One region of the Microbacterium sp. 10L49 genome, then DNA from elsewhere that is predicted to be linked to it. Evidence: riboswitches for the same ligand, from Rfam matches in the RefSeq annotation. Region 1 holds a riboswitch; each other region holds the start of a gene.
The links. Region 1 has a riboswitch for thiamine pyrophosphate ahead of thiM (hydroxyethylthiazole kinase). Riboswitches for the same ligand answer to the same signal wherever they lie in the genome.
Positions count from the first base shown of each region.

Region 1 (9,483 bases):
CGATCCCCTTCGCGAGGGTGATCGCGTCGGGCACGATCCCCTCGTGCTGGAACGCGAACCAGTCGCCCGTGCGGCCGGCGCCGGTCTGGATCTCGTCCACGATGAGCAGCGCGCCGTGCTTCGCGGTGAGCTCGCGCGCAGCACGGAGGTAGCCCTCCGGCAGCTCGAGCACGCCGGCCTCGCCCTGGATCGGCTCGACGAACAGTGCCGCGACGCGATCGTCCATCGCCGCCTCGAGCGCCTCGATCGTGGCGGGGATGTGCTCCACTCCCCCGGGCAGCGGCTGGAACGGGTCACGCATGGACGCCTTCGCGGTCAGCGCGAGCGCGCCGATCGTGCGGCCGTGGAACGCGTTGTCGAGAGACAGGATCCGCGGGCGCTCGGTGGCCCGGTCCGAAGACAACCCGTGCAGGCGCGCGAGCTTGAACGCCGCCTCGTTGGCCTCCGTGCCGGAGTTCCCGAAGAACACCCGCCCCGCGTCGCCGGTACCGGCGAGACGCTTCAGCCGAGCCGCGAGCTCGAGTTGCGGAGGAGTGGCGAAGTAGTTCGACACGTGCGCGAGGGTGGCGGCCTGGCGCGAGACCGCCTCGACGAAGACGGGGTGGGCGTGCCCGAGGGCGGTGACCGCGATCCCCGCGAGGAAGTCGAGGTAGCGTCGCCCCTCGCCGTCCCACAGGTGCGACCCCTCGCCGCGGACGAGCAGCTCGAACCGCGGGCCCGCGTTCAGGATCAGGTCGCGGTCGGCCGCGCCCTGCCAGGCCTGTGCCGATGTCTGTGCGGCGTGCGAGGTCATCCCGCCACCACCTCCGTTCCGATTCCCTTGCTGGTGAACAGTTCGACGAGCACCGAGTGCGGGACCCGTCCGTCGATGATGGCCGCCGCATGCACGCCCGACTCCACGGCCTCCAGGCACGCGGTCATCTTCGGGATCATGCCCGACTCGAGCGACGGGAGCATGGTCTTCAGCTCCGTCGTGGTCAGGTGCGAGACGAGCGAGTCGCGGTTCGGCCAGTCGGCGTAGAGTCCAGCGACGTCGGTGAGGATCACGAGCTTGACCGCGCCGAGCGCGGTCGCCAGCGCCGCCGCCGCCGCGTCCGCGTTCACGTTCAGCGACTGACCAGGATGGTCCAGATCCGGGGCGATGCTGGAGACGACCGGCACCCGTCCCGCGGCCAGATGGTCATGGACCGGCGTCGGATCCACCTGCACGACGTCGCCGACGCGGCCGAGGTCGACCTCTTCGCCGTCGATGATCACGCCGCGGCGACGTCCGCCGAAGAGCCCGGCGTCCTCTCCGCTCAGACCCGTGGCGATCGGTCCGTGCGAGTTGATCTTCGAGACGAGCTGAGGGTTGACCTGGCCCGTGAGCACCATCCGCACGACGCTGATCGCCTCGGTGTTGGTGACCCGGTAGCCGCCCTTGAACTCGCTGGGGATCTCGAGCCGCTCCAGCATGTCGGAGATCTGCGGTCCGCCGCCGTGCACGACGACCGGCTGCACGCCGACGTAGCGGAGGTAGGCGATGTCCTGCGCGAACGCCTCCTGCAGCTCATCGCTGATCATCGCGTTGCCGCCGTACTTCACGACGACGATCTGATCGCGGTACCTCTTCAGCCAGGGCAGCGACTCGATCAGCGTCTGCGCCTTGATCGCGGCTTCCTCGGGCGCGGTGTCCTGAAGATCGCTCATGAGGAGTACGCGCTGTTCTCGTGCACGTAGTCGTGCGTGAGGTCGTTGGTGCGGATCGTCGCCGCGGCCTCGCCGACCTTGAGATCGATCAGTACGTGCGTCGCGCGCGGGGCCAGATCGACCTCCTCGCGCGGACGGTCGGGACCGCCGGCGGTGCACACCCGCACCCCGTTCATCCAGACGTCCACGTCGTAGGGATCGAATGCGGCCCGGGTGGTGCCGATCGCGGCCAGCACGCGCCCCCAGTTCGGGTCGTTGCCGAAGATCGCCGCCTTGAACAGGTTGTTGCGCGCGACCGCGCGACCCACCTCGACCGCGTCCTGCTCGCTCGCGGCATGCACGACCTCGATCGAGATCGCGTGACTGGCGCCCTCGGCGTCGTCCTGCAGCTTGCGGGCCAGCTCGTCCGAGACCTCGGTGAGCGCGGCCGCGAAGTCGTCCAGGTCGGGCCGGATCCCGCTCGCGCCGTTGGCGAGCAGCGTCACCTGATCGTTCGTGGACATGCACCCGTCGGAGTCGAGCCGGTCGAAGGTGGTGCCGGTCGCGCGACGCAGAAGGGCGTGAGCCTCGGCCGCATCGAGCTCCGCATCGGTCGTGAGCACCACGAGCATCGTCGCGAGACCCGGAGCGAGCATGCCCGCGCCCTTCGCCATGCCGCCGATGGTCCAGCCGTCTCGGCTCACCGCGACCGTCTTGGCGACGGTGTCGGTGGTCATGATCGCCTCGGCGGCGGCCTGTCCGCCGTCGGCGCTCAGCTGCGCGACGCCGGCCTCGACGCCCGCGAGCACCTTGCCGCGGAAGACCTCGTCCCCGGTGCCGATCAGCCCGGTGGAGCAGACCACCACGTCGCCGGCGCTCACCCCCAGCAGCTCTGCGGTGCGCTCCGCCGTGAGATGGCTGGTCTGGAACCCGAACGGGCCCGTGAAGCAGTTCGCACCACCGGAGTTCAGCACGACGGCCTCGACGATGCCGTCCTTCACCACCTCCTGCGACCAGATGATCGGGTTCGCCTTGGCGCGGTTGCTGGTGAACACCGCGGCGCCGACCTTCCGCGGGCCGCGGTTCACGACGAGGGCCACATCGGGCTTTCCGGTGGACTTGAGACCTGCGACGACGCCGGCCGCCTCGAATCCCTGGGGTGCGGTCACGCTCATGGGGCGACTCCGTTGATGCTGAGCGCCGTGGTCTCGGCGAGACCGAGCGCGATGTTCATGGACTGGATGGCGGCTCCCGCCGTGCCCTTGACGAGGTTGTCGACGGCGGTGACGACGACGACGCGGTTCGCGGCGCGATCGATCGCGAGGCCGATGAGCGCCGTGTTGGCGCCGAGCACGTCGGCGGTGCGAGGGACGGATCCCTCCGGCAGCAGCTGCACGAAGACCTCGTCGCCATAGGCGCTCTGCCAGGCCTCGCGGATCTGCGCGTCGGTGGTGCCTGGGACGATCGGGGCCGTCGAGGTCGCGAGGATCCCGCGGGCCATCGGCACGATGACCGGGGTGAACGAGATCCGGATCCCCTCGGGCGCCACGCCCGACGCGGCGGCGAGAGCCTGACGGATCTCGGGGATGTGCCGGTGCGTGCCGCCGACGGCGTACGGATTGGCGGATCCGAGGATCTCGCTGCCCAGGAGGTGGGTCTTGAGGCTCTTTCCGGCGCCGGATGGGCCGACGGCGAGCACCGTCACGATGTCGGACGGGTCGATCACGCCCGACGCGACGCCGGGGGCGAGGCTCAGGCTCACCGTGGATGCGTTGCAGCCGGGGGCCGCGATCCGGGTGGCGCCGCGGAGGTGCTCGCGCTGCTTGACGCCGTTCACCGGCAACTCGGGGACGCCGTAGGCCCACGGCTCGTGGAAGTCCCCGCCGTAGAACGCGTCCCACGCGGCCTCGGAGGTGAGTCTGTGGTCGGCTCCCGCATCGATCACGAGCGGGACCTCGCCGAGGGCGTCGGTGTACTGACCGGACTGGCCGTGCGGCAGGGCGAGGAACACGATGTCGTGGCCGGCGAGGATCTCCGGCGTCGTGTCCTGCAGGGTGAGGTGCGCGAGCGAGCGCAGATGCGGCTGATGCTCGGAGAGCTTCTGTCCGGCGTTCGAGTGCGCCGTGACGGTGCGGATCTCGACGTCGGGATGGTTCGCGAGCAGGCGAAGGATCTCGCCGCCCGCATAACCGGATGCGCCGGAGACGGCGACGGAATACGTCATGCTTCCACCTTAACGGTCGGGTCTGCCGGCGACGCCCAAGAAGACGGCGCGGGACAGGAGTGCGATGCGGGGCCGGAGGCGGCGACGCCGGCACTCGACCGCGAACGACGCGGGAGCGCGGGGTCGCCTAGAGTCGGCGGTCGCCCGAACGGCGTCGACGCACCACGACCGCACCCGTGAGGGTGGTCGTGTGCGGAGCCGGAAGCATGCGGCGACGATAGCGCGGGGTGGCGCTCTCCTCCAAATCGAGGGCGCCTTCGTGCGTCATCGAGCCCGGTCGCGGGTGGCGGCGACACCCGGCCGCCGCCACCCGTCGCGCTGCGCTCGCTCAGAGAGCGGCCGCGGCGAAGAAGGCCCGCTCGTGCTCGCTCGAGCGCACGAACGCGACCCGCATCCGCTCGCGCGTGGCCGCATCCGCGGCGGCCGCGCGCGCGGTGACGAACCGGATCGCCCGCGCGGTCGCGTCGGCGAACCCCGGATCCGCATACTCGTCGAGCCAGTCCTTGAAGGGGTGCTCGGCGAAGGGGCGCGACGGGTCGCTGCTGGCGGCGGCGTGCAGTCTGGCGCCCACGTCGGAGTACAGCCAGAAGCAGGGCAGCAGGGCCGCGATCAGCACGCCGTAGTCGGCATCGAACGCGGCACCGCGGAGGTGGTCGAGATAGGCGACGGTCGCCGGGGCGGGCTCGGCCCGGAACGTGTCGGCCCCCACCCCGTCGGGAGAGATCCTGCTCGCGTGCAGCTCCAGCTCCACGATCACCGCCTGCTCTGCCGAGTGCGCCCAGAACGCCTGCTCCTCAGGAGTCGGCGCGAGGCGGGCCGCCTCGGCCAGGGTGCGCGCGTACTCGCGCAGGTACAACGCGTCCTGCGCCAGATACCAGCGGAACGCGGCCGCCGAGAGGGATCCGTCCACCATCCGGCGCAGGAACGGCAGCTCGTCGATCGCGTCCCGGATGGGCGCGATCGCCTCCCACCAGTCCGAGGCGACGGTCTCCGCCTCCGGGACGGCGGCCAGTCCCCCGCGCCGCCACAGCCCGGCGAAGTGGCTGATCGGACCGTGACCGGATCCGACCTGCAACCCGGCGCCGGCGGCGATCGATTCGCGCAGCCACGACCGCACCTCGGCCACCGCATCGCGCCAGTCCAGATCGGCAGCCCGGCGGGTCGCGAGCCCGGCGGAGAGCGAGCATCCTGTGCCGTGGGTGCTCGCGGTGCGAATGCGGGAGCCGGGATACTCGCGTACCGGCCCCGAGGGACCGACGAGCGCGTCGGGCGCCTCGTCGCCGCCGAGATGCCCGCCCTTCACGAGCACCAGCGCACCGGTCGCCGCCGCGAGCCGCTGCGCCTGGCCGAGGGCGCCCGTCCAGCTCGTCGCCGCAGGCTCCCGTACGAGGACGGCCAGTTCGGGGAGGTTCGGAGTGAGGAGGTCGGCCAGCGGCAGCAGCGCGCGCAGGGCCTGCTCCGCTTCGGTGTCCAGCAGCCGGTCCCCGCTGGTGGCGACCATGACCGGATCCAGCACGACCGTGGGCGGGCGGTGCGCTCGCAGCCACGATTCGACCTCCGCGATGACCGCGGCCTCTGCGAGCATTCCGATCTTCACGGCGTCGACCCGCACGTCGTCGCCGATCGCGTCGAGCTGGGCGCGCAGGAACGCGGCGGGCGGGACGTGCACGGCCCGGACGCCGCGGGTGTTCTGCGCGGTCAGAGCGGTGATCGCGGCCATGCCGTAACCGCCGTTCGCGGCGATCGCCTTGAGATCCGCCTGGATTCCCGCGCCCCCGGAGGGGTCGCTGCCGGCGATCGAGAGCACCCGCGGCACGCCGCCCGCACCCCAGGCCCGCAGCAGCGTGCGCGCCGCGTCCCGAGGATCCGGGGCCGCGCACAATGCGGACACCACGGCGACGCCGGCCGCGCCCGCCGCACGCAGGGCGGCCACATCCTCACGGCCGATGCCGCCGATCGCAACGCACGGCAACGAGCTGGCCACGGCGAACGCGGCGAATCCGGCCACGCCCAGCTCCGGCGGGTGGTTGCGCTTGGTGGTCGTGGGGTGGATCACTCCCACACCCAGGTAGTCGACGGTGCCGGCCGGCAGCGCCGTCGCGGCTTCGAGGTGCGCCGGCTGGTTCGCCGTGAGGCCGACGATCGCATCGGGGCCGAGCACCGAACGGGCGACGAGGGGCGACACGTCCGACTGGCCGATGTGGATGCCGTCCACGCGCGCGCCGCGGCGCCGCGCCTCCACGACGGCGTCGAGCCGATCATCGACGACGAGCAGCGCCCGCCCCGCGATGACCTCGGAGAGCTCGACGAGCTGCTCCACGATCGCGGCGTCATCGGCGTCCTTGTCGCGCAGCTGCACGATCCGGACACCGCCCGCCACGGCGGCGTCGACCACGGCGGGCACTCCGCGTGCACCGCTCAGCACGGGGTCCGTGACGAGGTAGAGCGCAAGGTCTTCCGCCGTCAGCCTTCGCCGCGAGGCCGCCTCGCGGGTGCCGGCGGGGCGCGGCGCGGTGGCGACGTCTGCGAGCGTCATGCCGTGGCCTCCGCCGTCTCGATCGCCACGGCCTCGACGTGTGCGCGCGCCGCGAGGGACTCCGGCCGGATCGCCGCGAGCGCGTCGAGCAGGGCGACGGCGAAGGATCCGGGACCGTCGGATCGGGAGGCGGCGTCCTCGGCGGCCAGCGTGTAGACGAGGGTGGCCGCGGAGGCGGCGACCAGAGGGCTGTCGCCGGTCTGCCGCGCAGCCCCGAGGAAGGCGGCCATCACCGCGCCCAGCGCGCAGCCGCCCCCTGTGACACGGGTGAGCAGGGCATCGCCGTTCGCGATCCGGATCTCGTGCTCGGCGTCGACGAGGAGGTCGACGGGGCCCGATACGGCCACCGCCCCGCCGGTGCTCCGGGCCAGTTCGCGGGCTGCGCCACCCGCCGCCTCGGTGCCGTCCAGTGCATCCACGCCGCGTCCGCCCAGGCTGCGGCCGGCGAGGGCGAGGATCTCCGACGCGTTGCCGCGGATGAGGGTGGGACGCAGCGCGAGCAGGTCCTGCGCCAGCGCGGTGCGCACCGGCAGCACGCCGACCGCGACCGGATCCAGCACCCACGGCGTCCCCGCCGTGCGCGCACCGCCGACGGCCTCGAGGCTCGCCGAGCGCTGCTCGGGCGTGGGCGTGCCGAGGTTGACCAGGAGCCCGGACGAGATCGCGGCGAACATGCCGGCCTCGCCCGTGATGTCCACCATCGCGGGAGCCGCGCCGAGCGCGAGCAGCACGTTCGCCGTGAAGCCGGTCACGACCGAATTCGTGATGCACTGCACGAGCGGGGGCTCCGCCCACAGCTGCGTGAGAAGGTCCGCGGCGGATTCCACCGTGGACTCGGACGACAATTCCAGACGCGCGTTCATCGCGACATCCCTTCGCTAGTACGACCTAGATCAGGTTCGACGGGTGTGATCTCAGCCGCGGATGCGGCACCCCGTGTCACTGCGGGCCAGTCTAGCCAGGCGCCTTCGCCTCGCACGCCTCGCGCGCGGCGAAGGCGCGGTCAGTCCAGCGGGGACCGCTCTGCGGACCGCTGTCCGTTCACGACCCCGGCCCACGCTGCGGCGGCCGCCCAGAAGACGATCAGCAGCCCGGTCAGGACGAACCCGAGCGCGTTCAGATCGAGCTCGCCCACGGCGCGCGCGAAGCCACTCGGGTGCGGCAGGCTCCGCAGCGCCACCCCCGCGAGCTCGGCGACGCCGATCACGAGCGCCACGACGATCGACACGCCCGTCACCAGCAGGTCGTAGCGCCGCATCGCCCGCTCGCGTCCGGTCGAGCCCCACGAGTATGCGCGCCGCGACATCGCCCCCTGAGCGGAGTCCAGCAGCGACATGCCCGCGGCGAACAGCACCGGGAGGATCAGGATCATCCACCACGGCACGGCACGGGACGCTGCGGAGCCCGCCAGGGCCAGCAGACCGATCTCCGTCGCCGTGTCGAAGCCCAGACCGAACAGCAGCCCCACGACATACATCCGCGACGGCCGGTCGATCACCGCGTCGAGCCGGCCCACCAGCGCCCATGCGGGACCGCCGTGCCGATGATCGCCGGGCCGGCGACGGCGGCGCAGGGCGAGGATGTTCGCCCCCGCGATGACGAGCAGGAAGACGCCCGACACGACCGGACCGATGACTCCCGTCCAGACCTGCAGCGGCGAGCCCGGATCCGAGATTCCCGCGGCGAGCGCGCCGACACCGAACGCCAGCAGCACGCAGAGGACCGAGACGACGCTCGCGTGACCGAGGGAGAACCACAGACCCACGCCTCGCGCCGGACGCCCGCGCCCGAGGAGCTGCCGCGTCGTGTTGTCGATCGCAGCGATGTGGTCGGCGTCGAACGCATGCCGGAGTCCGAGCAGATACGCGGTGACCCCCAGCCCGATGCCGAGCGGAGATCCCGCGGACAGCAGCAGCGCACCCCATCCGAGAACGTGCAGCGCACCGACGACGTACGCGGCCGGGCTAGGCCTCATGGATCAGCTCCTCCCGCAGCGCGCCCCACCCGGTCGCGAGATCGCCGAGATGGGCAGCGTCGACGACCGATCGCACCACCAGCCCACCGCGCTCGGGGCGCAGCACAGCCATCCCGCTCGTGCGCCAGGGGGGATCCTGCTCCGCGGACTCACGCCCGATCAGGACCACGCTGTCGAGCACGCGATCGGAGCCGAGGACCCCGGGGATCGGAGACCGCCCATCCACGTCCAAGTGTTCGATCAGCGCGGGCGTGCCCTGCACGGTGACCCCGGTGCGCGCCCGGATCGCGCCCCCGCGCTCCCCGACACGGCCCAGGACGAGCGTCTCGCGCAGCAGCAGCGCCGCACCGTCGCCGAGTTCCGCGTCCGTGCGACGGTCGACGTCGGCGCCGTCGGCGATGACGAAGGGCTGGCCGTGCCACGTGCAGATCCCGCGGTCGCCGATCTCGATGCGCGCCGTCCACGAGGCGCGTCTGCCCTCACCGTCATAGGCGACGGTGCCGCCGATGTCCTCCAGCTCGAGCGTGCAGTCCGCGCCGACCGAGATGCGCAGGTCGACGGCATCGCCCCCGAGCAGGAGCGCTCCCGCGGCGACGAGCCCGACGCGGGCGTAGCGCGGCCGGCGTTCCAGGATGCGTGCGGCGATCGCACCGGAGCGCAGCACGACGCGGGCACGATCGGCACCGGCTGCGACCTGGACGACCGTGATCGATGCGGTGACGGCGTCCGTCACCGGGATTCCGCGTGCGCGTGCACGTGCACCGCACCGTCATCGTGGCTGTGCACGTACCCGCCGGCCTCGCTGTCGTCGGCGTGGAAATGCGGCGCCATCGGACCCGGATCCTGGGGCTCATGCGCGCCGGAGCGGTACGCGGCGAGCATATCCAGGACCCAGCCCTTGAGCCGCGCCACGGAGTCCGGGTCGGTGCGCGAGAGCGCGAGCACCTCTCTGCCATCCCGGGCGTCCGACGCGTCATGCACCATCTGCGCCACGTCGACGCCGACATACGGGGCGAGGTCGGTCTTGTTCACCACGAGCAGGTCGGCGCGCGCGATCCCCGGCCCGCCCTTGCGCGCGAC
Region 1 covers NZ_JBFTIW010000002.1:3,371-12,853, forward strand. The annotation lists gene AC1DCT_RS04630 (acetylornithine transaminase) at 1-793, opposite strand, end outside; gene argB (acetylglutamate kinase) at 790-1,689, opposite strand; gene argJ (bifunctional glutamate N-acetyltransferase/amino-acid acetyltransferase ArgJ) at 1,686-2,843, opposite strand; gene argC (N-acetyl-gamma-glutamyl-phosphate reductase) at 2,840-3,892, opposite strand; gene AC1DCT_RS04650 (bifunctional hydroxymethylpyrimidine kinase/phosphomethylpyrimidine kinase) at 4,221-6,428, opposite strand; gene thiM (hydroxyethylthiazole kinase) at 6,425-7,291, opposite strand; TPP riboswitch at 7,282-7,375, opposite strand; gene AC1DCT_RS04660 (HoxN/HupN/NixA family nickel/cobalt transporter) at 7,432-8,403, opposite strand; gene AC1DCT_RS04665 (urease accessory protein UreD) at 8,393-9,136, opposite strand; gene ureG (urease accessory protein UreG) at 9,133-9,483, opposite strand, start outside.

Region 2 (9,483 bases), on a different contig from region 1:
GAGCGCGTGTTCGAGCTGCTGGATGCGGAGGAGCAGGATCCCGACACCGAGGACGCACCGACCGTCACCGACGGCAAGGGCGTCATCGAGTTCGAGCACGTCGCGTTCTCGTACACCGAGGATCGCCCGCTCATCACGGATCTGTCGTTCCAGGTGGAGCCGGGTCAGACGGTCGCGATCGTCGGCCCGACCGGCGCGGGCAAGACCACACTGGTGAACCTCATCATGCGGTTCTACGAGCTGAGCGGCGGTCGGATCCTGCTCGATGGGCAGGACATCGCCCAGATGGAGCGTTCCGACCTGCGCTCCCGCACCGGCATGGTGCTGCAGGATCCGTGGCTGTTCGCGGGCACGATCCGGGAGAACATCCGCTACGGACGCTCGACCGCGACCGATGACGAGGTCATCGACGCCGCCAAGGCGACATATGTCGACCGCTTCGTGCACGCCCTCCCCGAGGGTTATGAGACGAAGCTCGACGAGGACGCCTCGAACGTCTCGGCCGGTGAGCGTCAGCTGATCACGATCGCGCGCGCGTTCGTCGCACAGCCGTCGATCCTCATCCTGGACGAGGCCACGTCGGCCGTCGACACCCGCACCGAGCTGCTGCTGCAGCACGCGATGGCGGCGCTGCGGCATGGGCGCACGTCGTTCGTGATCGCGCACCGTCTGTCCACGATCCGCGACGCCGACCTCATCCTGGTGATGGAGCACGGCGACATCGTGGAGAAGGGCACGCACGAGGAGCTCATCGCGGCCGAGGGCGCGTACTGGCGGCTGTACCAGTCGCAGTTCGAGCAGGCCGCGAGCGACACCGATGCGGACGAGGCTCTCGTCACCGGAACCGTCACGGTGCCGACGGACGGATCCGTCGCGTCGGTCCCTGAGCTTGTCGAAGGGGCCGAGGCCGGCGGGGCCGTCGTCGCCGGGGCGGGGACCGCTCCTGTCGCGGTGGCCGAGCGGGTCATCGAATCGGCCGAGCGGCCGGACGGCCCGTCGATCGAGTTCGGCGACGACAGAGCCTGACCCGTCCCCCTCGATGAGAGCGCCGTCGTCCTGTTCGCTGGGCGGCGGCGCTTTCGCGTTGCCGGATTGCGCCGTACATTGTGCGCCGTGCACCGGGGTTGGCGTCGGGGCCGGGGTCAGCGGCCCGGACGGGTGCTGCCGAAGTCGCAGTCGAAGTCGCAGCCGAAGTTGCAGTCGAAGTCGCAGTCGAGGGCGGATTCGGGGTCGCGGCGGGGCGCGGCCGTAGTCTCAGCCGTCGCAGCGGCGGGGCCGTGCCCCCGTGTGTTCAGGTCGCACTTTCTGCTCTGCCAAGGCCGGTTTCAGAGCAGAAAGTGCGACCTGAGCGGATCCAGTGCGACCTGAGCGGATCCAACGCGACCCGGACCGACCGGCTGCGACAGGGTCGTACTCGCCCGACGACCGTTGCCGGTCGGATCCGGGATCCCTACTTCGTGAGTCCGAGCAGCTCGAGGGGATGGGTGAGGCGCCACCAGAGGCTGGGGCCGTGCAGGGCGGTGCGCAGTTCCAACGGCACCGAGGCGGAATCCAGGGGACCCTTCAGGCTGAGCGTTCCCGCCTTCTCGCCGGCCTTCCACTGGTCACCGAGCGAGAACTTGGTGGTCGAGGTGGCCGAGGCGCCGTTCCACAGCACGACCCGGCCGTCTTCGGCCGCGACGACCTGGGTGGTCTCGCCCCACGCCGTGTCGACGGTGCCCAGCGTCGCACCCTTGCCGACGGTCTGCGGCTGGTCCTTCAGCGCCGCCTCGATGCCGGCGTACAGGGCTCGTGAGGCATCGACCCGGCCCTGATCGCTGTCCTGCCCGAGGGCGGCGACGTAGATTCGCACGATGATGTCGCTGTCGGAGACGTCCTTGGCCGAGAGCAGGTTGTAGCGGGTGTCGTCCCCGTCGCCGATCGTCCCGGTCTTGATGCCGACGATGCCGGCGTCGTCGATGAGGCCGTTGGTGTTCTTCACGCTGCCCGCGCCGGGCAGTTCGACGCTCTTCTGCTTCACGATCCCGGCGATCACCGGGTTCTTCTCGGCGATCTGGCCGAGCTGGATGAGCGCGCGCGGGGTTGCGACGTTGCCGAAGTCGAAACCGGAGGGCGTGACGACCGTGATGTCGCCGAGGTCGTGCTGGCTCAGCCATTGGTTGGCGGCGGCGGCGTAGTTCTCCTCCGTACCCCAGACCTCGCGGGCGAGCCGGTCGGCGTAGTTGTTCGCGGAGCCGAGCAGGATCCCCTCGTAGAGCTGGTACTGGGTGAGGGATCCGTCCACAGGCACGTCGAGCGCGGACTGATCCTGCCTCAGGTAGCTCAGGTAGTCGTCGCTGTCGGCCTGGGTGAATGCGAACGACGGACCCTGCTCGCCGGGCTTGAGCGGAAGCTTGTCGAGCGAGACGAGCACGGTCACCAGCTTCGTGATGCTGGCCATCGGCACCTGCTGCTCGGCCGAGGCGATCGTGCCGATGCCCTCGACGCCCACGGCGGCGCTGCCCGTGGCAGGCCAGGCCGCAGCCGCCGCAGGGGCGGCGGCCGGCTGGAACTCGACCGCGGAGGCGACGGGCTGCACGGCGTTCAGCGGCCAGAGCGCGGTCGTGGCGCCGTACGCCACGATCACGGCGAGCACTCCGACGAACGGCAGCAGCACGCCGGGCCGGACGAGGGTTCGGTGCGGGGCGTCGTCGAGCAATGACCGGGAGGGAGCCGTCGCGGCGGCCGTACCGGCGCCCACCCGGGCCACGTCCACCCAGGTGAGAGCGGCGGTCGGGGTACGGTCGGGGCCGCGGACGAGCCCTGCGGAGGGCAGCGGTCGCACGGGGGCGACGGGGCTCCGGTCGGCATCAGTGCCCGCGGCTGCCTGTGGCACGGAGGCTGGTTCGGTAACGGCGGTCCGACCTGCGCCGATGGCGGGGACGAGGGGCGTCGGCTCGACGATCGGATCCTCCGGCAGCGCGACGGGCGCCGACTCCGACGGTGCGGTCGGTGCCGACAGGGCGGGCGGTGCGATCTCGATGGCCGGATCCTTCTCGGCGACCGCCGACTCGGAGGTCGCAGCCGACCTGGATGGGGCCGCATCCGTCGCTCCTCCGAACAGCGATGCGGAGGGGGTCGACTCGGGTGCGGGGAACAGCGGTGCGGCGGGAGGGACGTCCTGCGCGGGGAACAGCGACGCGGATCCGCTCCGCTCCGGCGTCGTCGAGAACAGTCCAGCCGGCTCGACCGCGGTCTCGTCGATCTCCGTTTCGGTGCCCTCTGCATCGAGTGCGTCGGCGTCGACGATCTCCGGATCGACCTGGGCGGCCCCCGGACCGTCGTCATTGTTCACCCCCCTACCGTATCGGGCGCCCCTGTCAACAGCGGGTATCCTGCGCGTTTATCCTGCGCGTTCGGGCGGTCCGGGAGGCCGGGGCGATCACGACGCGGTCAGGGCGATCCGCCCGCTCGAGACCGCCGCAGGATGACCCTCCGCGGGAACCGAGGGCATCCGGCGACAGCGCAGGGGATGGGCTGCGTCGCACCACGACGAGGCGGTCGCCGCCGGTTCCTCACGGCGCTAGAATGGGCGGATCACCACGGGAGTCCGGCGAGCCGGGCTGAGAGGGAGCGAATCGCGCTTCGACCGTCGAACCTGATCCGGATCATGCCGGCGCAGGGAGGAGTTTCCATGATGCACACATCCGTCCGCGCGTCCGAGACGAACGCAGACAGCACGCAGAGCCGGGGCCCCGGCCGTCCGGGACTCTGGCGCTGGCGCGTCGTCGACATCGTCGTCGCCAGCGTGATCGCCGTCGCATGTGCCGGCGTCTTCCTGCTGTGGGACATCGTCCACGTGGGGCCGAGCGCCCTGCTCACCCCGCTGCTTCCCGGCCTGCAGGAGCTGCTCGCAGGTCCGTGGCTGCTCGCCGGAGTGCTCGGCGGTCTCATCATCCGCAAGCCCGGTGCGGCGCTGTACACCGAGCTCGTCGCCGCGGTGATCGAGTCGCTCGTCGGCAACCAGTGGGGCCCGCTGACGATCGTGTCGGGGCTCGTGCAGGGCCTCGGCGCCGAACTCGTGTTCCTGGTCTTCCTGTACGCCTCGTGGCGGCTGCCCGTCGCGCTGCTCGCGGGAGCCGCCGCCGGTCTCGCCTGCGGCATCAACGACCTGATCCTGTGGTACCCCGGATCCGGGACCCTGTTCATCACGGTCGCGCTGATCTCCGCCACGGTGTCGGGCCTGATCGTCGCGGGCCTCGGCGGGTGGCTCATCACGCGGGGCCTCGCCGCGACGGGCGCCCTCAGCCGCTTCGCCTCCGGGCGTTCCGCGGCTGCGCGGGTGTGAGCGCGGCACGGCCAGGAACGCCCGCGCGGCTCGAAGCGCACGGCTGGGGCTGGCGCTACGCCACCCGGCGTCGCTGGGCGATCCGTCACGCCTCCGTCCAGATCGAGCCGGGGGAGCGCGTGCTGCTGCTCGGCGCTTCCGGATCGGGCAAGTCGACCCTCCTGCAGGGCCTCGGCGGCGTGCTCGGCGGCGCCGACGAGGGCGAGGCCGAGGGAGCGCTGCTCGTCGACGGGGTCCCGGCGGACCGCGCCCGCGGCAGGGTGGGAATGGTGCTTCAGGATCCGGACACGCAGACGATCCTGGCTCGCGCGGGCGACGACGTCGCCTTCGGGTGCGAGAACCTCGGAGTTCCGCGGGCGGAGATCTGGCTGCGTGTGGACGCAGCCCTCGCCGCCGTTGGGCTGGACCTGCCCCTCGATCGGCCGACCTCGGCGCTGTCCGGCGGGCAGAAGCAGCGGCTCGCGCTCGCCGGCGTGCTCGCGATGCGTCCGGGGGCGATCCTGCTCGATGAGCCGACGGCGAACCTGGATCCCGCCGGCGTCGCCGAGGTGCGTCGCGCGGTCGGCTCGGCGCTGGACGCCACCGGGGCGACCCTGGTGGTGATCGAGCATCGCATCGACGTGTGGATCGACCTCGTCGATCGCGTGATCGTGCTCGGCACGACAGACGACACGACGGTCGTGATCGCCGACGGCGACCCGCGCGCCGTGCTGGAGGAGCGTGCCGACGAGCTCGCCGCGATGGGCGTGTGGGTGCCGGGCATCGACGTCGCGGCGCGGGCCAGAGCGCTGGTCCGCGCGCCGTCGCCGTCACCGGAGGCGCCCACCGGACCCGTCTCCGGACTGCCATGCCGTGGTCCGGGTCGCGCGGCCGGCGAGCGCGGCGCGGGCGGCGACGGCGGCGAGGAACTGCTCCGCGCCGACGGTCTCGTGGTCGGCCGCACGAAGGGGATCCCGGTCGCCGGACCGTTCGACCTCGTGGTCCGCGCCGGCGAGGTGCTCGGGATCACGGGTCCGAACGGCGCAGGCAAGTCCACGCTCGGGCTCACCCTCGCCGGTCTCATCCCGCCCCAGCGCGGACGGGTGCGCGCCACTGCGGCCCTGCACGCGGACGCCTCGGGGACGGATCCGTTCTCGTGGTCGTCGCGGGAACTGCTCACGCGCATCGGCACCGTGCTGCAGAGCCCCGAGCATCAGCTGCTGGCGAGCACGGTGCGCGACGAGCTCTCGATCGGGCCCCGCGCGCTGCGCCTGCCCGATGCCGAGATCGAGGCCCGCGTGACCGAGCTTCTGGGAAGGCTCCGCCTGGACGCGCTCGCGGCGGCGAACCCGTACACGCTCTCCGGCGGTGAGAAGCGCCGGCTGACGGTCGCTGCGGCCCTCGCCACCAGGCCCCGTGTGCTGGTGCTCGACGAGCCCACGTTCGGGCAGGACGCCCGCACCTGGGCGGAGCTGGTCGCGATCATTGCCGAGGTGCGCGACGCGGGCACCGCGGTGATCGCGATCTCGCACGACGAGGACGTGCTGCGGGCTCTGGGTGCGCGGCGGCTGGAGGTCGGCGCATGACGCTGGCCCTGTCCGACATCCGTGCGGTCCGCCCCGGACCGATCGCGCCGCGCAGCGCGCTGGCGAAGCTCGCCGCCGCGCTGCTGATCACGCTGCCGCTGATCCTCTCGGTCGACGCCCTCTCCGCGCTCACCGCTCTGGTGCTCTCGATCCCGCTGCTGCTCTGGTGCGGTCTCAGCGCGCGCGAGTTCTGGCTGCGCACCGCGGTGCTCTGGATCGCGGCGCCGCTCAGCGCCGTGACCATCGCGCTGTACGGCCAGGCGAGCGGAGCCGTGCTGTTCGACTGGTTCGTGGTGCACGTCACCGAGGGGTCGCTCACACTCGCCCTGGCGACGGGCCTGCGGGTGCTCGCGATCGGGCTCCCCGCGGTGGCCTTGTTCGCGACGGTGGATCCGACGGACCTGGCGGACGGCCTCGCGCAACGCCTGCGGCTGCCGGCCCGCTTCGTGATCGGCGCGCTGGCCGGCATGCGCATGCTCGGCCTGCTCGCCGAGGACTGGCGTTCGCTCGCGCTGGCCCGGCGGGCACGCGGCGTCGCGGATCAGGGCCGGATCCGACGGGGGATCGGCATGGCGTTCGCGCTTTTCGTGCTGGCGGTGCGGCGCGGATCCTCACTCGCCACGGCGATGGAGGCGCGGGGCTTCGGCGCGCACGATCTGCCGCCGCGCACGTGGGCGCGTGCGGCGCCGTGGACCCGCGCCGACACCGTGCTGGTCGCGCTGGGCGCCCTCATCCCGGCGATCGCGATCACGGTCGCCGTCGCCGGCGGGACGTGGCGCCTGATCCTCGGACCGTCCTGAGTCAGGGCCTCCGCGGGCCGGCCTCGTCCCCGAGGGGCACCACGAGCAGCTCCTCGATGCGGCGGCGCAGGGCCTCGGCCATGTCGACCGAACCGGGGTCGAGCAGCCACTGCAGCTGCAGGCCGTCCATGAGGGCGGTGAGTTCCGCCGCGGCGCGGTCCTCGTCGACGTGCGGGGCGAGGTGGCCCGCCGCGCGGGCGTCGCGCAGGGCCTTGGCCGTGCCGGACCTGATCCGCTGGTAGCGCCGCACGAAATAGTCGTGCGCGGGGTGCGCGGGGTCGGCGGCCTCGGCGGAGAGCACGGCGTACAGGGCGATGATCCCACCCACCTCGGTGTTGTGCCGGGCGAGGTCCACCATGCCGCGCAGGATCCCGATGCCGTCCTGGCCCTGCGAGCCATTGCGCCGGAACCGTTCGCGATCCTCCAGATCCCTGGTCTCCAGCACCGCCTCCATGAGCGATTCCTTGGTGGGGAAGTGATGGGCCAGACCCGCGCGGGAGATCTCGCAGACCTGCGCGATCTCGAGCATCGTGGCGCTGTTGAAGCCGACGCGTCCGAACAGCGCGGTCGCGGCCGCGATGATCCGCTCCCGCCGGGCGCGGCCCGTGGTGTATCCGCGTTCGGTCGTCATCGGTGTCCCATCGTATGCGTCGGCGGGCATCGGCGGGGGTTGCGCTGACACCGGATCCGCGGCTGGATCCGCAGCCGAAGGCGCCTGAGATGCCTGCGGAACAAAAACCTACACTTGTGCCGGTATTCATGCTAGCTTCGATCAACCGGCTCCGAGGACGCGTCGAGCGCCTTCGTCGGCCCGACCCGATCCCACCGCTCGCCCCCAAGGACTGACAATGACGTCGACATCATCCGACACGCCCGAAGAGCTGCGCCCGCCCATCACCGAGACCACGTTCGTGGCGACCGCGTCCGGCGAGGACGACCCTCCCGCGCCGATCAAGGGCGTGCGACGGCTGCTCGCCTGGATCATCCCCGCGAACTTCGCGATCTTCGTGATCTGGGGCGCGGTGCCGGGGATCCTGCTGCAGGCGCAGCTGATCGCGATGTTCCCCGACGAGAAGACCCAGGTCGCGAACATCGCGATCGTGTCGACGATCGGCGCCCTCGGCGCGATGATCGCTCAGCCGGCCGCCGGACAGCTCTCCGACCGCACCCGTTCCAGGTTCGGCCGCCGCGCGCCGTGGATCATCGCGGGCGCGATCGTGGGCGGTATCGCGCTCATCGCACTCGGGTTCATGAACAACCTCGTGGGCATTATCATCGCGTGGACGCTGATCCAGGTCGCCTACAACTTCGCGCAGGGCCCGCTCTCGGCGATCCTGCCGGACCGCGTCCCGGTCGCCCGCCGCGGCACGTTCGCCGCGCTCTCCGGCATCGGTCTCATGTTCGGCGCGCTCGGCGGTCAGATCATCGGATCCCAGCTCGCGCACTCGATCACGCTCGGCTACATCATCTTCGCCGTCTTCGCGGTCGTCGTGCTGCTCGGGTTCGTCGTCGCGAACCCGGACCACCCCAGCCTCAACTTCAAGAACGAGCAGTTCAGCTTCGGCGAGTTCCTGCGCACGTTCTGGGTCAGCCCGATCAAGCACCCGGACTTCTTCTGGGCGTTCACGGGCCGCCTGCTCCTCTACACCGGATACTTCGCCGTCACCGGGTTCCAGCTGCTCATCCTGAAGAACTACCTCGGCGTGAAGGACCCCTTCTCGGTGATCCCGCTGCTCGGCATCCTCAGCCTCGTGGGCATCCTCATCGCGACGGTGGTGTCGGGCCCGCTCTCCGACCGGGTCGGCCGGCGCAAGCCGTTCGTCTTCGGATCCTCCCTGCTCATGGCGGTCGCGCTGGTGTTCCCGATGATCGCCCCGTCCTACACGTCGTGGATGATCATGACCGTGATCAGCGGCTTCGGATTCGGCATGTTCCAGGCCGTCGACACCGCCCTGATGAGCCAGGTCCTGCCGTCCGCCAAGAACTTCGCCAAGGACCTGGGCGTCGTGAACATCGCGGCGACTCTGCCGCAGACCTTCGCCCCCGGCGTCGCCGGCGCGATCGTGCTCGCATTCGGGTACGGAGCGCTCTTCCCGATCGCGATCGTGCTGAGCGTGCTCGGCGCGGTCAGCGTCTGGTTCATCAAGTCGGTCAAGTAGAGGAGAACATGAGATGACGGACACTGTGAACGAGGTCGTGCTGCCCTACCGCGACGCCTCCCTGCCGATCGACGAGCGCGTCGAGGATCTGCTGGGCCGGATGGAGCTCGCCGACAAGGTGGGCATGCTGTTCCACACCATGGCGGCCTTCGCCGAGCTCGACGAGAGTAACCCGACCTTCGGACTCCCCTCGATCTCGTCCATGGTGCGCAAGCGCCGGATGAGCCACTTCAACCTGCTCGGCGCCGCTCCCGGCGGCCGCGAGTTCGCCGCCTGGCACAACGCCCTGCAGCGGATGGCCCTGGACACCCCGCTGGGGATCCCGATCACGCTCTCCACGGATCCGAGGCACTCGTTCAGCGACAACCCGCTCACCTCGCTCATGGCGGGTCCGTTCTCGCAGTGGCCGGAGACGCTGGGCTTCGCGGCCCTCGCCTCCCCGGAGCGCCTCGAGCGCTTCGCCGACATCGCGCGGCAGGAGTACCTCGCGGTGGGCCTGCGCGTCGCGCTGCATCCGCAGATCGATCTGGCCACCGAGCCGCGCTGGTCGCGGATCGCGGGCACGTTCGGCGAGGACGCGGATCTCACCTCGCGCCTCGTGGTCGGCTACATCCGCGGCTTCCAGGGCTCCG
Region 2 covers NZ_JBFTIW010000003.1:243,584-253,066, reverse strand. The annotation lists gene AC1DCT_RS09090 (ABC transporter ATP-binding protein) at 1-1,026, shown strand, start outside; gene AC1DCT_RS09085 (D-alanyl-D-alanine carboxypeptidase family protein) at 1,451-3,334, opposite strand; TPP riboswitch at 3,572-3,681, shown strand; gene AC1DCT_RS09080 (ECF transporter S component) at 3,677-4,327, shown strand; gene AC1DCT_RS09075 (ABC transporter ATP-binding protein) at 4,324-5,892, shown strand; gene AC1DCT_RS09070 (energy-coupling factor transporter transmembrane component T family protein) at 5,889-6,692, shown strand; gene AC1DCT_RS09065 (TetR/AcrR family transcriptional regulator) at 6,694-7,323, opposite strand; gene AC1DCT_RS09060 (MFS transporter) at 7,541-8,851, shown strand; gene AC1DCT_RS09055 (glycoside hydrolase family 3 protein) at 8,865-9,483, shown strand, end outside.
Region 2: it holds a riboswitch for thiamine pyrophosphate, as region 1 does, so the genes downstream of both, AC1DCT_RS09080 (ECF transporter S component) here and thiM (hydroxyethylthiazole kinase) in region 1, are expected to answer to the same signal.

Region 3 (9,483 bases), on a different contig from region 1:
CGGACGCCCCGAGGGCTTCCCGACGGGCAACTACGTCGCCCCGACCGTGTTCGCCGATGTGTCTCCGGACGCCCGGATCTTCCAGGAGGAGATCTTCGGCCCGGTCGTCGCGATCACCCCCTTCGACACCGACGAGGAGGCGCTCGCGCTCGCGAACAACACGCGCTACGGCCTCGCCGCGTACATCTGGACCAACGATCTCAAGCGCGCGCACAACTTCGCGGGTGCCGTCGAGGCCGGCATGGTCTGGCTGAACTCGAACAACGTGCGCGACCTGCGCACGCCGTTCGGCGGTGTGAAGGCGTCGGGCCTCGGGCACGAAGGCGGCTACCGCTCGATCGACTTCTACACCGACCAGCAGAGCGTGCACATCACGCTCGGCGCCCCGCACAACCCGGTGTTCGGCAAGCAGGACCCTTCGATGGGCTCAGGGACGCCCGCCGAGCAGGATCTCGACGACCCGGATCCCCGCTGACCGGATCCCGAACCTCTCATCCCGCAAGGACGCTGACATGACCAATCGTGCAGACATGACGCTCACCTCCTCGGGCTTCTTCACCAGCCAGGAGGCGCCCATCACGACCGACAACCCGGTCGCCACCCCCTCCTCCCCGCCGCCGGACGTGCTCCGCTGCGCGTACATGGAACTCGTCGTCACCGACATGGCCGCGTCGCGGGTGTTCTACGTCGACGTGCTCGGGCTGTACGTGACCGAAGAGGACGACGAGGCGATCTACCTCCGCTCCACGGAGGAGTTCATCCACCACAACCTCGTGCTGCGCAAGGGCCCGGTCGCGGCGGTCGCCGCCTTCTCCTACCGTGTGCGGACGCCCGAGGACCTCGACCTCGCCGTCGCGTTCTACACCGAGCTCGGCTGCGACGTGCGCCGCAACCCGGACGGCTTCGTGAAGGGCATCGGCGACTCGGTGCGGGTCGTGGATCCGCTGGGCTTCCCGTACGAGTTCTTTTACCAGACCGACCACGTCGAGCGGATGAGCTGGCGCTACGACCTGCACATCCCCGGCGAGCTCGTGCGCCTGGACCACTTCAATCAGGTCACGCCCGACGTGCCGCGCGCCGTGAAGTACATGCAGGACCTCGGCTTCCGCGTCACGGAGGACATCCAGGACGACGCGGGCACGGTCTACGCCGCGTGGATGCGCCGCAAGCCCACCGTGCACGACACCGCCATGACCGGCGGTGACGGCCCGCGGATGCACCACGTGTGCTTCGCGACGCACGAGAAGCACAACATCCTCGCGATCTGCGACAAGCTCGGGGCGCTGCGCCGCTCCGACGCGATCGAGCGCGGTCCCGGCCGTCACGGCGTGTCGAACGCGTTCTACCTGTACCTGCGCGACCCCGACGGCCACCGCGTCGAGGTCTACACGCAGGACTACTACACGGGCGACCCGGACAACCCGGTCATCACGTGGGACGTGCACGACAACCAGCGCCGCGACTGGTGGGGCAATCCCGTCGTGCCGTCCTGGTACACCGACGCATCGCTCGTGCTCGACCTGGACGGCAACCCGCAGCCGGTCGTCGCCCGCACCGACTCCAGCGAGATGGCCGTCACGATCGGCGCCGACGGGTTCAGCTACACCCGTCCCGCCGACGAGGAGGCCATGCCGGAGTGGAAGCAGGGCGAATACAAGCTCGGCCATCAGCTATGAGCCTGCCCGAATCCACCATCGCCGCGCTCGCTGCAGAGCTCGCCGAGGCCGACCGCACGCACGGCGTGATCCCGCGCATCACGGCACGCCATCCCGAGGCGACCGTCGAGGACTCGTATGCGATCCAGGGCGTCTGGCGCGACGCGCAGGTGGCCGCGGGTCGCAGGCTCGTGGGGCGCAAGATCGGCCTCACCTCGAAGGCCATGCAGCAGGCCACCGGCATCACGGAGCCCGACTACGGCGTCATGTTCGACGACACCGTGTACCCGTCCGGATCCGAGATCCCCGTCGATCACTTCTCGAATGTGCGCATCGAGGTCGAGCTGGCCTTCGTGCTCAAGGAGCCGCTGTCCGGCCCCGACTGCACACTCGAGGACGCCCTCGCCGCGATCGACTACGCCGTGCCCGCGCTCGAGGTGCTGAACTCGCACATCGAGCTCGAAGGACGCACGATCGTCGACACGATCAGCGACAACGCCGCCTACGGCGCCATGGTGCTCGGAACCGTGCACAAGCGCCCCGACGAGATCGACCTGCGCTGGGTGCCCGGCGTGCTCTCGCGCAACGGCGAGATCGAGGAGACCGGCGTCGCCGCCGGAGTCCTGGGCCACCCCGCCACCGGCGTCGCCTGGCTGGCGAACAAGTTCCACCAGCACGGCGCGCGTCTGGAGGCAGGAGAGATCATCCTGGCAGGATCGTTCACGCGCCCGATGTGGGTGGCGCGCGGCGACGAGGTGCTGTGCGACTACGGACCGATGGGAACGATCGAATGCCGCTTCGTCTGAATCCGACCTTCCGCGAGCACCTGGCCTCATCGGACCGCGCGCTGATCGGCATCTGGGCGTGCACCGGCAGTCCTCTCGTCACCGAGATCGCCGCCGGATCCGGACTGGACTGGCTGCTGATCGACGGCGAGCACTCGGCCAACACGCTCGACTCGCTCCAGACGCAGCTGCAGGCTGCTGCCGCCTACCCGATCACGCCTCTCGTGCGCGTGCCGTGGAACGACCCGGTGATCATCAAGCAGGTGCTCGACCTGGGCGCGCAGAACATCATCGTCCCCATGGTCTCCTCCGCCGATGAGGCCCGCGCCGCGGTCGCGGCCACCAGGTACCCGCCCGCGGGCGTCCGCGGCGTCGGATCCGCCCTGGCCCGCAGCGCCCGCTGGAACCGCGTCGCGGGCTACCTCGGCGACGCAGCGCAGCACGTGTCCCTGACCGTGCAGATCGAGACCACGGCGGGCGTGGACGCGGCCGCCGAGATCGCCGCCGTCGACGGCGTGGACGCCGTGTTCGTCGGCCCCTCGGATCTGGCGGCGTCGATGGGGCTGCTCGGACAGCAGACGCACCCCGACGTCGTCGCCGCGGTCGAGCACGTGTTCCGTGCGGTGGCCGCAGCCGGAAAGCCGGTCGGGGTGAACGCGTTCGACCCGGTCGCCGCCGATGCGTACATCGCCGCGGGTGCCGCGTTCGTCGCCGTCGGGGCGGACGTGGCTCTGCTCGCCCGCGCCTCCGAGGCCCTCGCGACCCGCTTCCTCCCGGCCCCGGAGGCGGGCCCCGCCGCCAGCTACTGACCCGATCCGTTTCAAAGCGCGCAAATGGCTCCATCCGAGCCCGATGTGGAACCATTTGCGCGCTTTGAAACGGGAAGGGGAACCTGCCAGGCTGGGGCCCGCTCAGGGCGCCGCGGACTGAGCGGGCCACGGCTCCTCCCCCGGTCCGGCCGTCTGCACGCCCCAGGCCGCCATGCCGCCGGCGAGGTTGCGCAGCGGGGTGTCCTCTGGGGCGGTCGCTCGCAGCGCATCGATCGCACGGGCCGAGCGGATCCCGGACTGACAGGTGACGACGATGTCGCGTCCGTCCGCGGCGGCCTCGCCCAGCCCCGCGGCGAGCGCAGGCCAGCCGTCGGCGAGGATACGGTCGAGCGGCACGTGCACGGATCCCGGGATCGACGCCGCCGCCCGCTCCGTGGACGTGCGCACGTCGACCACGACGAGACCGCCCGCCCCGGCGCGCAGGCGCACGCCCACCTCGCCCGCGGAGATGTCCTCGAGGCGATCCTCCGGCAGCGCCGCCGCCGCGCGACACGCATCTGCGACCGCCTCGAGCCCGGTCACCCGCGGGCGGTCCGGATCCGCCGCGAAACGCAGCTCGTCCCATCTCGCAGTGAGCGCGTCGTACCGGGCGAGCCGTCCGACGAGCGGCTCGCCGATCCCGCAGACGAGCTTGAGGGCCTCCACGGCCATCGCCGATCCGACCACGCCGCAGAGCGCGCCGAACACGCCTCCGGTCGCGCAGTCGAGGGACTCGTCATCGGGAAGCTCGGGGAACAGATCCCGGAGCATCGGCCCGCGACCGGGCCAGAACACGCTCATCTGGCCGGCGAAGCGCAGGATCCCGGCCCACACCACGGGGGTGCCGGTGAACTCCGCCGCGTCGTTGCAGAGGTACCGGGTGGCGAAGTTGTCGCTGCCGTCGAGCACGAGATCGTGCGCCGCGAAGAGCGCGAGCACATTGTCCGGACCGAGCCGTTCGACCCGTGCGACCACCTGCACCACGGCGTCCCGAGCCGCCACGGCTTCCCGCACCGATTCGGCCTTGGGACGACCGACATCGCTCTCGGTGTGCAGCACCTGTCGCTGCAGGTTCGTGCGCTCCACCCGGTCGTCGTCGACCACGGTGATCCGGCCGATGCCGGCCGCGGCGAGGTACTGGATCGCGGGGGCGCCCAATCCGCCGGCGCCGATCACCAGCACGCGGGCGGCGGCGATGCGGCGCTGCCCTTCCACGCCGACCCCCGGGAGGGCGAGGTGCCGGGCGAACCGCGCGGCCCGCGCCGGAGGCAATTCGGGGCCTGGCTCCACCAGGGGTGGCAGCGCAGCCGGCCCAACCGCATCAGCCGACCCGACCACATCGTCCGCGACGGCGGCGCCGACGGCGGCCGGCGTCACAGGTCCGCCTCCGACGGGCGGCGTGCGATGAGCCCCTCGCCGCCCGACGAGGCGAGGGCGAGCGGTCGCTTCGGGATCCGCCCCGCCGCGCGCGCCAGCCGCCCCGCCTCGACGGCGGCGCGCATCGCCCTCGCCATCGCCGCGGGGTCGTGCGCGCGGGTGACGGCGCTCGCGAGCAGCACCGCGTCCACGCCGAGCTCCATGGCCAGCGCGGCGTCCGACGCGGTGCCGACCCCGGCGTCGAGCACGATCGGCACCCCCGCGCGGTCCACGATCGTCGCGATGTTGTGCGGATTCAGGATGCCCAGACCGCTGCCGATCGGCGACCCGGCGGGCATCACCGCGGCGACGCCCACGTCCTCCAGACGGCGAGCCAGTGCGGGGTCGTCGTTCGTGTAGGCGAACACGCGGAAACCATCGGCGGTGAGCTCCTCCGCGGCCCGGAACAGCTCCACCGGATCCGGCAGCAGCGTCTCCTCGTCGGCGATCACCTCGAGCTTGACCCAATCGGTCTCGAGCGCGTCGCGGGCCAGCTGCGCGGTCAGCACGGCGTCGCGGGCGGTGTAGCAGCCGGCGGTGTTCGGCAGGGCGCGCACGCCCAGCCGCTCCAGCAGCGCGAACACGGAGTCGCGTCCCTCCGGGGAGAACCGGCGGATCGCGACGGTGGTGATCTCGGTGCCCGAGGCCAGGAGCGCCTGCTCCAGCAGTGCGAGGCTGGTCGCGCCTCCCGTCCCCATGATGAGACGGGAGGAGAACCGCTCCCCCGCGACGAGGAACGGATCCGTCTCCGCGGGCAGGTCCGCAGCGAGGTCGGGACGCGCGCGGGTGGTGTCGATCGCGGTCATGACGGTCAGCCGCCCTGCACCGCGGTGACGACCTCGACCTCGTCGCCATCGGCGAGAGTGCGCACGGACCAGCCGGTGCGCGGCACGACGGAGCCGGCGATCGCCGCGGCGACGCCGAGGCGTCCGCCGTCGGCGCGCGTGCCGTCGGCGCGGAGCTCGCGCCCGGTGACCTGCGCCACCAGGTCGAGCAGAGACGATCCGGCCGCGACGGCACGCGGGGCGCCGTTCAGCCGGATCGTGGGGGCAATGGAGGTGTCGGTCATCATCGGCCTTTCTTCGGAGGATGCGGGATACGCGGGAGGGGACCTGCAGAGGCACCGGCGACGCCGGCACCGGCGCGGGGCGCCGAGTGCACGGCGAGGTCCGGGCGCACGACGGACGAGGTGTTCAGGCGACGCTGAGAGCAGAGGCGACGGTGGCATCCGCCACGCCGGTGCCGCCGAAGCGGAACGGATCCAGCGCCGCCGAGAAGGCCGGGGCGACATCTCGCCCTTCGACCAGGTCCGCACCGAGCTCAGCGGCCAACGGCGTCAGCAGCACGCCATGCCGGTCGAACCCGGTGGCGACGACCAGCCCGGGCGCGACACGGCCGAGCAGCGGCACGGCGTCGGGGCTGCCGGGGCGAGCCCGGGCGAGCACCTCGACGACCTCGCACTCCGCGATGCCGGGCAGGATCCGCTCCGCGTCGCGCAGCAGCGCGAGCACTCCACCGGCCTGCACGCCCTCGACGCCGCCCTCGCGCACGGTGGCGCCGAGCACGAGCTCGCCGTCCTCGCGCGGCACGAGGTACACGGCGGAGCCCCGGACCAGTCCGCGGACCGTGTGCGTGAGCAGCGGGCGGATCGCATCCGGCACCCGCAGGCGCAGGATGTCACCCCATACGGGCCGCAGCGGCAGCCGCGGCACTCCGTCGATCAGCGTCGCACCCAGGCCGGCGGCCACGAGCACCTCGTCGGCAACCGCGCGTTCGCCGGATGCCGACCGGATCCCGGTCGCACGTCCGGAGCCGGGCTCGCGTTCGACGGCGGCCACCGCGTCCAGGCGCACCCGCGAGCCGAGCTCGGCGAGCAGCGCGGCAGTGACCAGGCGCGGGTCGACCTGATGATCCTCGGAGACGAGCAGTCCCCCGGACACGGCGGGGGCGAACGCGGGCTCGAGCTCCCGCGCCTCCGATCCGGTGATCCTCCGCACGGCGCCTCCGCGCAGCGTGGCGAGTTCGGCGAGCGTCGCCCGGTCAGCGGCGTCGACGCCGACCGCCAGTGTGGCGGTGCGGCGGTGGCCTGTGCCGAGCCCGGTGCGCTCCTCGAGGGCGGCGACGAAGGCCGGGTACCGCGCCGCCGCCTCTGCCAGCAGCGGATGCAGGGCGTCCTGACCCCAGGCGAGCTCGGTGGTCGGAGCGAGCATCCCGGCGGCGGCGCGGCTCGCCCCCGCCGCCGGGGCAGGGTCGAACACGGTCACCTCGTGCCCGCGTCGAAGCAGTTCGGAAGCGCTGGCGAGGCCGATGATCCCGGCGCCGACGACGATGATGCGCATGGCTGTGCCCTTTCCTACGACGGTATGACCCGTATCAGGTTCAGCGGTCGGCACGTGGCCCTCTCAGCCCCTCTGGGCTCCCGCGGACCCCTCCACCCTAGGGGGTCGTGACGACGGTGATGCACCGATGCCGCCTCCGTGACGGCGCGACTGGCGCATTCATAGGCCTGCGCGGCAGGATGAGGGCATGACGTTCCCCGCCCTCGCGCCCCTCGCCGACCGCGCCGCGCTGTTCGCCGCCCTCCGCCAGGACCAGCTGGTCACCGCGACCGCCGCCCTGGGCGAGCACCGCTGGGACGTCGACCTTGCAGCGGGCACCCTCACCTTCACGTCGGAGACCGATCCGAGCCGCCAGCTCGTCGCGCGGGCATCGCTCGTCGCCACGATCGCCCCGGGACCCCGTTCGCTGATGTGGGCCTGGGCGCACCCGCAGGGCGGATCCGATCCGTCCGTCGCCGGCCTCCGCGACTACGGCACGACCTATTCGATCGATGCGCTGTCCAATCCGGAGCTGCCGTTCCCGGCCGAGATCGACGCGGACCTGGACGGCTGGATCGCCGGCGTCGCGCATCAGGTCGGCGCGATCGCCGAGGAGATCACCGGACGCTCGCCGTACTACTCCGCCCCGGTCGGCAGCGGCACGCGCGCCGTGTTCCTGCTGGACGCAGCCCTTCCGCCGCTCACGGTCGCCGACGCCGTCGTCGCCCTGCCTCGGATCCTGTCCGAGCTGACGCTCTCCGACGCGCGCTCCTCCGTGTGGGATCTGGCCCGGCTCGCCGGCTGGAACATGCAGTGGGCCGATGAGGCGTACTCGGCGGCGGTCGTCAGCGATGCGAGCGGCAGCGCCACGTTCCGCTTCGACGAGTACGCCCGGATCGCGGGCATCGAGTCGCAGCTCGGGCAGGCCCCGCAGGCCTGATCCGGGCGCTGCGAAGCACCCGGAGATGCGTTCGGCCTCGCGCGTCGCGGTGGCCCTCGCCGTCGCCGTCGCCGCGCTGCTGCTGTCCGCCGGCCCGGCCTGGGCGCATGTGACCACGGTCGCGTATGCCGACCTCACCGCGACCGGCCCGAGCGATGTCCGAGTCGAGTTCGACCTCCAGTACGAGCTGCTCAGCGCGTCCGCCGCCAAGGCGCAGGACGACCCCGCGCTCTTCGCCACTGCCATCGAGCACCCTCGGCCGGGCGCGGAGAACCAGGTGCTCGCCGACCACGCCGCCGCCATCCTCGCGTACACCACGAAACGATTCACCGTTGCGGTCGACGGCGGCTCGGTCTGTGCACCGCATCCTGACGGCCCCGCGGTGTTCCACACCAGGGACGCGACCGATTACGCCCGTTTCGGGATCCGCTATGCGTGCGCGGCCGGCCACGGCGGCGCGTTGGTCGTGCACAGCACGCTGTTCCCCGACGCCGAGGGCATGGTCAGGGACACCAAGACGATCGTGACGTACGCGATCGACGGCCGCAGCGGCAGCGCCGCCCTCGACGCCGCGCACCCGCAGTTCTCGACGGCGCAGCCCTGGACCGCGCGCTTCGCCGAGTTCTTCCTGCTCGGCGCCGAGCACCTGCTGACCGGGATCGACCACATCCTGTTCCTCATCGCGCTCATCATCAGCTCGCGCCGGCTGCGCGACGTGGTCCTCGCCGCGACCTGCTTCACCCTCGCGCACTCGATCACGTTGCTGCTCGCCGCGCTCGGGCTCGTGCACATCGGTGCGAATCTGGTCGAGCCCGCCATCGCGCTGTCGATCGCCGCCGTCGCGGGCTGGCATCTCTGGGAGGAGCGGCTCCGACGCGCGGCGCGACGACGAGGCGAGCCGACGCCGCCGCCGTCCCGCTCGGCCTCGCTCGTGCGACTCGGGATCGTGTTCGGTTTCGGCCTCGTGCACGGGCTCGGCTTCGCGACCGCGCTGAAGATCGACGAGCCGTGGTCCTGGACGCTGCTGTGGTCGCTGCTCGTGTTCAACCTGGGCATCGAGGCGGTGCAGCTGGCCGTCATCCTCGTGGTCTTCCCGCCGCTCCTGCTGCTGCGCCGCCGCATGCCCCGCACGGCGACCGTGCTGGGCATCGCCGTCACCGCCGTGGTGCTCCTGTTCGGCCTGCTCTGGTTCGCGATGCGGGTCCTCGGCCTGCCGGGAACCCCCTGAGCCGCCGAGGGCGACGCCGTCAGCGGCCGAGCCGCTGACGCGCTGTGTTCCTCCCCGCACCGACGGGCCCGTGGGCCGTGGCTGCGGCGAGCCCGAAGAGCGGCATGTCGGCATAGATCGCCTCCATCTCCCCCGCCGGCACCTGGTAGGTCTCGTGCCAGACGCCGACACTGCCGGATCCGAGCAGCGTGCGCATGAAGTCGCGCCAGGGCTGCAGGTGCGGCGCGTCGCGATCCGCGGCGAAGCACTGCAGGTGCTCCGGGCTCTCCCAGTACGAGAGCAGGATCGTCGTGCGGCCCAGCCAGCTCTCGCAGCCGAGCATGCCTGTCTCC
Region 3 covers NZ_JBFTIW010000004.1:559,162-568,644, reverse strand. The annotation lists gene hpaE (5-carboxymethyl-2-hydroxymuconate semialdehyde dehydrogenase) at 1-475, shown strand, start outside; gene hpaD (3,4-dihydroxyphenylacetate 2,3-dioxygenase) at 513-1,676, shown strand; gene AC1DCT_RS15635 (2-keto-4-pentenoate hydratase) at 1,673-2,461, shown strand; gene AC1DCT_RS15630 (HpcH/HpaI aldolase family protein) at 2,446-3,249, shown strand; gene AC1DCT_RS15625 (ThiF family adenylyltransferase) at 3,352-4,626, opposite strand; gene AC1DCT_RS15620 (thiazole synthase) at 4,623-5,363, opposite strand; gene thiS (sulfur carrier protein ThiS) at 5,477-5,737, opposite strand; gene thiO (glycine oxidase ThiO) at 5,859-7,004, opposite strand; TPP riboswitch at 6,998-7,098, opposite strand; gene AC1DCT_RS15605 (DUF6882 domain-containing protein) at 7,192-7,923, shown strand; gene AC1DCT_RS15600 (HupE/UreJ family protein) at 7,949-9,151, shown strand; gene AC1DCT_RS15595 (DUF4188 domain-containing protein) at 9,171-9,483, opposite strand, start outside.
Region 3: it holds a riboswitch for thiamine pyrophosphate, as region 1 does, so the genes downstream of both, thiO (glycine oxidase ThiO) here and thiM (hydroxyethylthiazole kinase) in region 1, are expected to answer to the same signal.